DNA from 3 places in the Pantoea sp. SYBGC1 genome. Region 3 is predicted to be linked to each of the others. Evidence: predicted binding sites of a transcription regulator. Region 3 holds the regulator's gene; each other region holds the start of a gene.
What was found. The regulator PhoB, encoded in region 3, activates phosphate uptake and scavenging genes when phosphate is short. The targets are predictions, from matches to a motif close to CTGTCATAAAACTGNCNNAT.

Region 1 (3,275 bases), on a different contig from region 3:
GCAGAATCTGCTGACTATCTCTCAGGCTGTGGATAAGGCAGATGACGAAATTAACCATGAAGGATTAAGTGGACTGACCGGCGTTACGGCTGCTGAACCCGCTTTACCCGCTAAAAAGTAAACTGGTCAGACACAGCAGATAAACAAGCCTGAACGCGCGTTCAGGCTTGTTTTAGCAGACATTTCCCGCCCCGGCTGGCTTATTCGCCGTTGATACGCTGTTTCATTTCACGCTGGTGCTTGTGATAGTCCTCACCGCACTCTGCAGAGCAAAATGCAGTATCGGCCACCACGCTTTCATCCCTGCACCAGATACAGTTGCCCGTTGTGCTCACCAGGCGTGGTTTGCGGGCAAACAGGGCGCTCTCAAGATGAGCGGCTTCTCGTTCCTGTGCCAGATCTACATCATCCATAATTTTTTCCTTAATAAAACATATGTTTCTTCAGGCCTTACGGCTCTGAGCATTTTGGTCACAATATAAAAGGCGTCCGCAAAACGGCATCGCTTTCAGCAGGGTTAAACGAAAGAGGTAGCTGTTATCCGCATCCGGTTTATGCCCGCTGAATGTTGCTGTCAGGTCAGTTTAGCAGAGGTGAAGCAGGGCTGCGGCCTGAGTTTACTGATGATGGTTCATGGCGGTCAGGAGTGGGCACCTGAATCCAATAATATGCATTGCACAAATCTGCCAGGGACGCATAAATGCGTCCCCTACGGGCAACACCGGAGGTGTGTCGTTTAACGTGTTTGGGCACAAATCTGTAGGGGCGCCATTTATGGCGCCCTGGCAATCGGGTATGGGGCATAAACGACGGCAGGGACGCATAAATGCGTCCCCTGCGAGTGGTGCCGGAGGTGTGTCCTTTAACGTATTTAGATACGAATCTGTAGGGGCGCCATTTATGGCGCCCTGGCAATCGGATGCGGGGCATAAATGATGTCTGGAATGCATAAATACGTCCGGAAACTATGAATGACACCATACCCGTGCGTTTTACGCCGCAATAACGTAAGGAAAGCTCTTTAAGAGCCCTCAGCTGATGAATTTTTCCGGCAAGAGATAACGGTTAGCCACATAGTGAACCCCGATAAAAGCTGCTAGCGCGGCATTATCTATCTTTTCAAAGGAGATGATGTACCTGCTATACGTTTGTGGCGGTGAGAGGGGGATTGATTCGCTTCGCTCACCCTGCGGGCAGCGTCGCAGGCTCCGCTGTCCGGTGAACAGGGTTCACCGTCGAACCCGGTCGGGGGTTCTCATACCCCTCTCACTGTGCAATATGCAAAAAAAAGCCTGAACGTGAGTTCAGGCTCTTCTTCAAATTTGTGGCGGTGAGAGGGGGATTCGAACCCCCGATACGTTGCCGTATACACACTTTCCAGGCGTGCTCCTTCAGCCACTCGGACACCTCACCACATATTTTTTTTGCTAACCGCACTGGGTCAACGGGGCGCTACTATAGGGAGTTAGCTGAAAAGGGTCAAGCGCTATTTTCTCCTTTTTTTCTATCTGCTTAAGCTCTGCGCAGATTGTATTAACCCTGTTCGCTTCGCGGCGATTGTCATCGAAACGTTGCGCGTCTGACACAAAAATGTCATCCCGCTGACGCAGACTTGGCAGCGAAAATAACCGGGTTGTCTCACTGATAAGGATGCTGAAGAATGAAACACTTACCTCTGCTGACGGTTTCACTGCTGGCTTCGCTGATCGCCACCTCCGCGGTGGCAGATGTTACAACATACAATAGAGCGGCAGCTGGCGATTTGACGCAGCATGGTGGCGCGCGTCGGCTGAGCAGCGATCAGACTGAGGCGCTGAAAGCCTCGCTGAGTAATCAGACGGCGAAAAATGTCATTTTGCTGATTGGCGACGGCATGGGTGACTCTGAGATCACCGCGGCACGTAATCTTGCGATGGGTGCGGGCGGCTTTTTTGCCGGTATTGATGCGCTTCCGCTTACCGGGCAGTACACGCACTATTCGCTGGATAAAAAAACGCATAAACCCTCTTACGTCACTGACTCTGCCGCGTCCGCCACCGCGTGGGCCACAGGCACCAAATCCTATAACGGGGCGATTGGCGTCGACATTAATGGGCAGGATCAAACCACGCTGCTTGAGCTGGCCAAAGCGGCCGGCAAAGCAACCGGCAATGTCTCTACCGCCGAACTGCAGGATGCTACGCCAGCGGCGCTAATGGCACATGTCACCTCGCGCAAATGCTATGGCCCGGAGAAAACCAGCGAACTCTGCCCGGGCAACGCCTTAGAGCAGGGCGGCCGCGGCTCAATTACCGAGCAAATGCTGCTGACCCGGCCGGATGTGGTGCTGGGCGGCGGTGCAAAAAGCTTTAACGAGGTGGCTAAAGCAGGCGACTATAAAGGCAGAACGCTGTATGAACAGGCGCAGGCGCGCGGCTATCAGCTGGTAGAAAACCTGGACGCAATGAACGCGGTCCGGCAGGCCACCCAGCAGCAGCCGCTGCTAGGGCTGTTTGCACCGGGCAATATGCCGGTGCGCTGGCAGGGTCCCAAAGCCAGTTATCATGGCAACATCGATAAACCGGTGGTGACCTGTGAGGTTAATCAGGATCGTCCGGCATCGGTGCCGACGCTGGCGCAGATGACGACAAAAGCGATCGACCTGCTGAGCAAAAATGAGAAAGGGTTCTTCCTGCAGGTTGAGGGCGCGTCAATCGATAAACAGGATCACGCGGCTAACCCGTGCGGCCAGATTGGCGAAACGGTGGATCTCGATGAAGCGGTCCAGGTGGCGCTGGCTTATGCCCGCGAACATGGCGATACGCTGGTGGTGGTCACCGCCGACCACGCGCACAGCAGTCAGATTGTTGAGAACGGCACCAAAGCGCCGGGCCTGACCCAGGCGCTGAACACGAAAGATGGTGCGGTAATGACCATCAGCTACGGCAACTCGGAAGAGGATTCGCAGGAGCACACCGGTGCTCAGCTGCGCATTGCTGCCTACGGACCGCACGCGGCAAACGTGGTAGGGCTGACCGATCAGACCGATCTGTTCTTCACGCTAAAAAATGCGATGGCGCTTAAATAAGCGGATAGCAGACAGAAAAAATCCACGCTGCGGCGTGGATTTTTGTTTTTACCGGAGCAGTCTCACCCCAGCACTTTGCTGAGAAACGCCTGAGTACGCGGATTTTGCGGCCGGGTGAACAGCACATCCGGCGTGTCCAGCTCCTGAATGATCCCCTGATCCATAAACATCACGCGATCTGCCACTTCGCGTGCAAATCCCATTTCAT
Region 2 (3,275 bases), on a different contig from region 3:
TCAAAGCGGCGCAGCAGTGCGTTACCGCGCTTAACCGCGTTATCCAGCGCTGCCTGCGGCGTCTGCTTGCCGGTCCAGACGCCTTCCAGCTCTTCATCTACCACCGTGCGGATTTGCGGCATATTGCCGAGGCGCATCCCTTTGGTGTACGGCAGCGGATCTTTGTTGAGCATCTGCCGGGTAGCGATATCCGCGCCCGGGTTTTTCTCATAGAAACCCTGCTTTCTGGTCAGCTCGTAGGCGGCGGTAGTGATCGGCAGGTAGCCGGTTTTCTGATGCCATTCGGCGGCAATCTCCGGCTGCGCGAGGAACTTCATAAACTCCGCCGCCCCTTTATAGGTAGCCGCATCTTTGCCTTTCATCACCCACAGGCTGGCGCCGCCGATGATGGCGTTCTGTGGAGCTTCAGGCACGGTATCGTCATACGGCATCATGCCAACGCCGAAGTTAAATTTGGCGTAGTGCTTGATATCCGCCAGCGAACCGGAAGAGGCGGTCGTGATCCCGCAGTCGCCGTTATAAAACTTGGCGGTCGGCTCATCCTTGCGTCCAAAGTAGGTGAAATCACCTTTTTTGTTCATCTCTTCGAGCATCTGGATATGCCGCACCTGCACCGGTTTGTTGAACTCCAGCACCGCATCGGTGCCGTCGAAGCCGTTGTTTTTACTGGCTACCGGCAGCGCATGCCACGCGCTGAAGTTTTCAATCTGGATCCAGCCCTGCCAGCCGCTGGCATAGCCGCAGCTCATGCCGGCTTTACGCAGCGCAGCGGCGTCTTTTGCCAGCTCCTGCCAGGTTTTTGGCGGCTGCTCCGGATCGAGCCCCGCTTTTTTAAAGGCATCTTTGTTGTAGTAGAGCACCGGCGTTGAGCTGTTAAACGGCTGAGAGATCAGCTGACCGCTGCTGTCGCTGTAGTAACCCGCCACGGCCGGCACAAACTGCTTCGCATCCATCTGCACGCCAGCCTGGCTGAACACGTCATGCACCGGCACAATCGCTTTCGAGGCCATCATGGTTGCCGTACCGACTTCATAGACCTGCAGCAGCGCAGGCGCTTTACCGGTGCGTACCGCTGCAATCCCCGCCGCCAGGCTCTGCTCGTAGTTACCTTTGTAAGTGGGCACAATTTTGTAATCGGGATGCGCCTGGTTAAAACGCTGTGCCAGAGAGTCAACTTCTTTGCCTAACTCCCCTTCCATTGAGTGCCAGAAAGGGATTTCGGTCGCAGCCAGCGCGTTACCGCTGAGCGCCAGACCAAGCAACACACTCATCAGACGGGGACGAAGCGTTAAAGCGGTCATAAAGTTTTCCTGTGCTGTTAGGTACGCGCAATATCACGCATTTTTTGTTCGCGGAGTAACATGACACGGGAAGATGATAGAAAAATAACCGAAATATGACAGAGATATGACACACAGAAACGCGCCAGCCAGGCGGCAAAACGTGAACGTCGTGCACATTTTTTAGCAAAAAAAGCGGCAGGCAGGAGAAAGGCGGCCCGGCAGGATACCGGGCCGCAGGCCGGTCAGGCGCCGAGATAGGCGCTGCGTACCGCTTCGTTAGAGAGCAGCGCCTCGCCGCTGTCCTCCAGCACTACGTGACCGTTCTCCAGCACGTAACCGCGATCGGCAAGCTTCAGCGCCTGATTGGCGTTTTGCTCAACCAGAAAGATGGTCATCCCCTCTTTACGCAGCTGCTCGATGGTGTCAAAAATCTGCTGGATGATGATAGGCGCCAGGCCGAGCGAGGGTTCATCCAGCAGCAGCAGACGCGGCTGGCTCATCAGCGCACGACCAATCGCCAGCATCTGCTGTTCGCCGCCGGACATGGTACCGGCACGCTGCACTTTGCGTTCTGCCAGCCGGGGAAACAGCTGGTAAACCCGCTCAATACGCGTCTGATACTCATGCCGGCTGGCAAAGAAACCGCCCATCGCCAGATTCTCCTCCACCGTCATGCGGGAAAACACCCGACGCCCTTCCGGCACGATCGCGATCGCCTCCCGCATGATTTTTGCCGTCTGCCAGTCGGTGATGGTTTTTCCGTCAAACACAATGGTGCCGCTGCTGGCGCGCGGCTCGCCGCACAGCGTACCCAGCAGCGTGGTTTTACCGGCGCCGTTGGCACCAATCAGCGTGACGATCTCCCCCTGACTGATATGCAGATTAATATTGTGCAGCGCCTGGATCGGGCCGTAGTGGGCGCTTACACCCTGCAGCGTTAACATCGGGTTTGCCATCTTACGCCTCACCTAAATAAGCCCGGATCACGTCCGGGTTGTTGCGGATCTGTTCCGGTGTACCGTTCGCCAGCGGCGTTCCCTGATTGACCACGTAGATGCGGTCGGAAATGCCCATCACCAGCTTCATATCGTGTTCAATCAGCAGCACTGATACCTTGTGCTCGCTGCGCAGCTCGGCGATCAGCGCATCCAGCTCATGCGTTTCACGCGGGTTGAGGCCCGCGGCCGGTTCGTCCAGCATCAGGATCTCCGGGCGCGTGACCATGCAGCGGGCAATTTCCAGCCGGCGCTGCTGGCCGTAAGCCAGATTGCCCGCCTGGCGGTTTGCCAGCTCCAGCAGGCCGATACGCTCCAGCCAGATGGCTGCGCGATCGAGCGCCTCGCTCTCACCACGGCGAAACGCCGGAGTTTTTAACAGGCCGGAAAAGACACCGCTTTTCAGATGCTGATGCTGCGCCACCAGCAGATTTTCAATCACCGTCATCTCACGGAACAGCCGCACATGCTGAAACGTGCGCACGATACCCATGCGCGCGATTTTCTGCCCCGGCAGACCCTGTAGCGGTCGATCGCGCAATTTAATGGTGCCGCCGGTTGGCTTATAGAAGCCGGTCAGGCAGTTGAACACGGTCGTTTTACCGGCACCGTTAGGTCCGATAAGCGAAACAATCTCCTGCGGATGCAGCGCCAGTGCCACATTGTTGACGGCCAGCAGGCCGCCAAAACGCATCATCAGGCCTTCAACGGCTAATAAAGGCTGACTCATGCCTGCTCTCCCTGTTTGCTCTTTTTCAGTTTCAGATGCGGACGCTTCATCGGCAGTAACCCCTGCGGACGCCAGATCATCATCAGCACCATCAGGCCGCCCAGCACCAGCATGCTGTACTCATTAAGATCGCGCATCAGTTCACGCGATACCACCAGCAGGATCGCCGCGAGGATCACCGCCAGCTGCGACCCCATGCCGCCCAGTACCACGATAGCCAGCACAAACGCGGATTCGACAAACGTAAACGACTCCGGGCTGACAAAG
Region 3 (3,275 bases):
CGCCAGGCTTCACCTTTAATTTCAAACTCAACTTCAGCCAGACACTCGGCGGTGTCGCGCGTCATCAGCTGATTCTCACTCTGCGACAGCCCGCCAAGGCGCGGCGTCTGGTGATAGAGCGCGAGGCAGATCGCATCCAGCAGCGTGGTTTTGCCGGCGCCGGTAGCGCCCGTGATGGCAAACAGACCGTTGCTGGCGAACGGCTCCTGGCGGAAGTCGATCAGCCATTCACCGCGCAGTGCGTTGAGATTTTTAAAACGTAGCGTCAGAATTTTCATGCGGACGGATCCTCCAGGGCGGCCAGCGCGCTGCGAAACAGACGGGTCAGTCCGTCACTCTGCTGCGCATCCAGCTCTGACTCCTGAGCCAGGCGACGGGCAAAAACCTCTTCGACTTTCAGCTCGCTCAGCGTCTCATTTGTCAGCCGTTCCAGGCTGCGCTGACGCAGCGCGCGACTGCGGCGCACCAGCAGCACCTCTACCGGCAGCGTGGCCGTGAGCTGTTCAATACGCCGCTGCAGATCGGTGAGGTACTCCTGCGTGGTGATCTCGATATCCAGCCATACCGGCAGCAATCCCTCATAGCGGGCAAACTGTGCCAGCTGCGCCTCAATCTCTGCCATCGATCCTTTTAGCATCTGCATCGGCTGAAAGGCGGGTATGGTCAGCGCGGTTACGCTCTCCAGCGTGTGGCCAAAATCGAGCAGCCAGACGCTTTTATCACGTCCGCTCTCATCAAAACTGAGCGGGATCGGTGAGCCGCTGTAGCGAATATGTTCCGTGCCGGCAATCCGCTGCGCGCGGTGAATATGGCCGAGTGCAATGTAGTCTGCGGGCGGAAATGCCTGCGCCGGAAACGCATCCAGCGTGCCGATATAGATATCACGTACCGCGTCGCTTTTGGTCACGCCCACGGTAGTGAGGTGGCCGGTAGCGACGATTGGCAGCGGCTTATCCAGCCGCTCTCTTTCTGCCACGGCGGCGCTATAGCAGTGCTGATAATGCTGCTCAATCGCCTGCAGCAGCGATAACTGCTTGTCGCGCCCGGACTGACCGGCCCGGCTGCGCAGAATATCGCGCGGGCGCAGATAGGGAATGGCGCACAGCAGCGCGCCCGGCGATCCGTCACGCTGCGTCAGCGTCAGCACCTGCTGTTCGCCGCCGGGGGTGGCGCTGGTGATCACCCGGGTGTTAAGGCAGGCCAGCAGTTCGCGCGACTCATTCAGCGTGGCGACCGAATCGTGATTGCCCGCCAGCACAATTAGCTGACAGCCGCTGGGCTGCAGCGCGACCACGAACCGGTTAAACATTTCACGGGCGTAACTGGGGGGCGAACCGGTATCAAACAGATCGCCTGCCACGATCAGTGCATCAACCTGATGCTCAGCAATTTGCCGGAGCAGCCAGTCAAGAAAAGCCTGGTGTTCGGCGGCGCGACTCTTGCTGTAAAAAAACTGACCGAGGTGCCAGTCTGCGGTATGAATAATGCGCATGGGGTGTCCTGCCTGAAAGCTGGCGGCCAGTATAACGGCTTCGGGCACAAAGGAAAAAAGACGTTTTTGCCGGTGCGGGGGTGGTTTTTATCTCTTGCTTACCCGCCGGGTTTTTCATAAAAGTGTCATAAAACTGACGCATAATGACGCCGCATATCCCAGTGACATCCCGTCACACTCGCAGGAGCAATAATGGCCAAGCGCATTTTGGTTGTGGAAGATGAAGCGCCCATCCGGGAAATGTTATGTTTTGTGCTGGAACAGAACGACTACCAGCCCATTGAAGCGGAAGATTATGACAGCGCGATTAGCCGGCTGATTGAACCCTGGCCCGATCTGATTCTGCTGGACTGGATGCTGCCCGGCGGCAGCGGCATTCAGTTTATTAAACATCTGAAGCGCGAGGCCATGACGCGCGATATCCCGGTCATGATGCTGACCGCGCGCGGTGAGGAAGAGGATCGCGTGCGCGGGCTGGAAGTGGGCGCAGATGATTACATCACCAAGCCGTTCTCACCGAAAGAGCTGATGGCGCGTATTAAAGCCGTCATGCGGCGCATCTCCCCGATGGCGGTCGAAGAGGTGATTGAGATGCAGGGGCTGAGTCTCGATCCCTCCTCACATCGCGTGATGTCGGAGACCACGCCGCTGGAGATGGGGCCAACCGAATATAAGCTGCTGCATTTCTTTATGACGCATCCGGAGCGGGTCTACAGCCGCGAACAGCTGCTGAACCACGTCTGGGGCACCAACGTCTATGTCGAAGATCGCACCGTAGATGTGCATATTCGTCGCCTGCGTAAAGCACTGGAAATCTCCGGCCACGATCGTATGGTGCAAACCGTACGCGGAACAGGGTATCGTTTCTCTGCCCGCTACTAAACGGAGCCTGCTACCGTGCTGGAACGCCTCTCCTGGAAGCGATTACTGACCGAGCTGGCGCTGGCCTGTCTGCCTGCGCTGCTGCTCGGCCTGCTGTTTGGTTATCTGTCGTGGTGGCTGCTGGCAGCCGTCTCAGGCGTTCTGGCCTGGCACTTTACTAATCTGATGCGGCTCTCCCACTGGCTGTGGGTCGACCGATCAATGACGCCGCCCACCGGGCGCGGCAGCTGGGAACCGCTGTTTTATGGCCTCTACCAGATGCAGCTGCGTAACCGCCGCCGCCGCCGCGAGCTGGGAAACCTGATCAGGCGCTTTCGCAGCGGTGCGGAGTCGCTGCCGGATGCCGTGGTGCTGACCACTGAAGAGGGAACCATTTTCTGGTGCAACGGCCTCGCCCAGCAGCATCTGGGGCTGCGCTGGCCGGAGGATAACGGCCAGAATATTCTCAACCTGCTGCGCTATCCCGAATTCTCCCGCTATATCCGCCAGCGCGACTTTGCCCGGCCGCTGACGGTAGTGCTGAATAATCAGCGGCACATGGAGTTCCGCGTGATGCCTTACAGCGAGGGGCAGTGGCTGATGGTGGCGCGCGATGTGACCCAGATGCATCAGCTGGAGGGCGCCCGCCGCAACTTTTTTGCCAACGTCAGTCATGAACTGCGTACGCCGCTCACGGTGCTGCAGGGCTATCTGGAGATGATGGACGATGAGGCGATGAATGCGCGAACGCGCAGCAAAGCGCTGGGCACGATGCAGGAGCAGACCCGGCGCATGGACAGCCTGGTCAGGCAGCTGCTGACGCTGTCGCGTATCGAGGCGGCTCCGGCGCTCGATCTTAAAGAGCGGGTTGATGTACCGGCCATGCTGCATCTGCTGCAGCGCGAAGCGGAAACGCTGAGCC

Region 1: the regulator PhoB is predicted to act here: its motif matches at 1,580-1,599, upstream of phoA (alkaline phosphatase).
Region 2: the regulator PhoB is predicted to act here: its motif matches at 1,395-1,414, upstream of ugpB (sn-glycerol-3-phosphate ABC transporter substrate-binding protein UgpB).

The regions. Positions count from the first base shown of each region.
Region 1 covers NZ_JBXUNM010000001.1:777,940-781,214, reverse strand. Annotated here, with positions in the region: gene iraP (anti-adapter protein IraP) at 1-121, shown strand, start outside; gene AC2CF9_RS03680 (hypothetical protein) at 201-413, opposite strand; RNA gene AC2CF9_RS03675 (RtT sRNA) at 1,152-1,280, opposite strand; tRNA gene AC2CF9_RS03670 (tRNA-Ser) at 1,326-1,413, opposite strand; gene phoA (alkaline phosphatase) at 1,661-3,067, shown strand; gene AC2CF9_RS03660 (amino acid ABC transporter ATP-binding protein) at 3,130-3,275, opposite strand, start outside.
Region 2 covers NZ_JBXUNM010000010.1:43,284-46,558, reverse strand. Annotated here, with positions in the region: gene ugpB (sn-glycerol-3-phosphate ABC transporter substrate-binding protein UgpB) at 1-1,301, opposite strand, end outside; gene livF (high-affinity branched-chain amino acid ABC transporter ATP-binding protein LivF) at 1,526-2,239, opposite strand; gene livG (high-affinity branched-chain amino acid ABC transporter ATP-binding protein LivG) at 2,241-3,008, opposite strand; gene AC2CF9_RS15130 (high-affinity branched-chain amino acid ABC transporter permease LivM) at 3,005-3,275, opposite strand, start outside.
Region 3 covers NZ_JBXUNM010000003.1:327,673-330,947, reverse strand. Annotated here, with positions in the region: gene AC2CF9_RS08875 (AAA family ATPase) at 1-278, opposite strand, end outside; gene sbcD (exonuclease subunit SbcD) at 275-1,492, opposite strand; gene phoB (phosphate response regulator transcription factor PhoB) at 1,685-2,374, shown strand; gene phoR (phosphate regulon sensor histidine kinase PhoR) at 2,390-3,275, shown strand, end outside.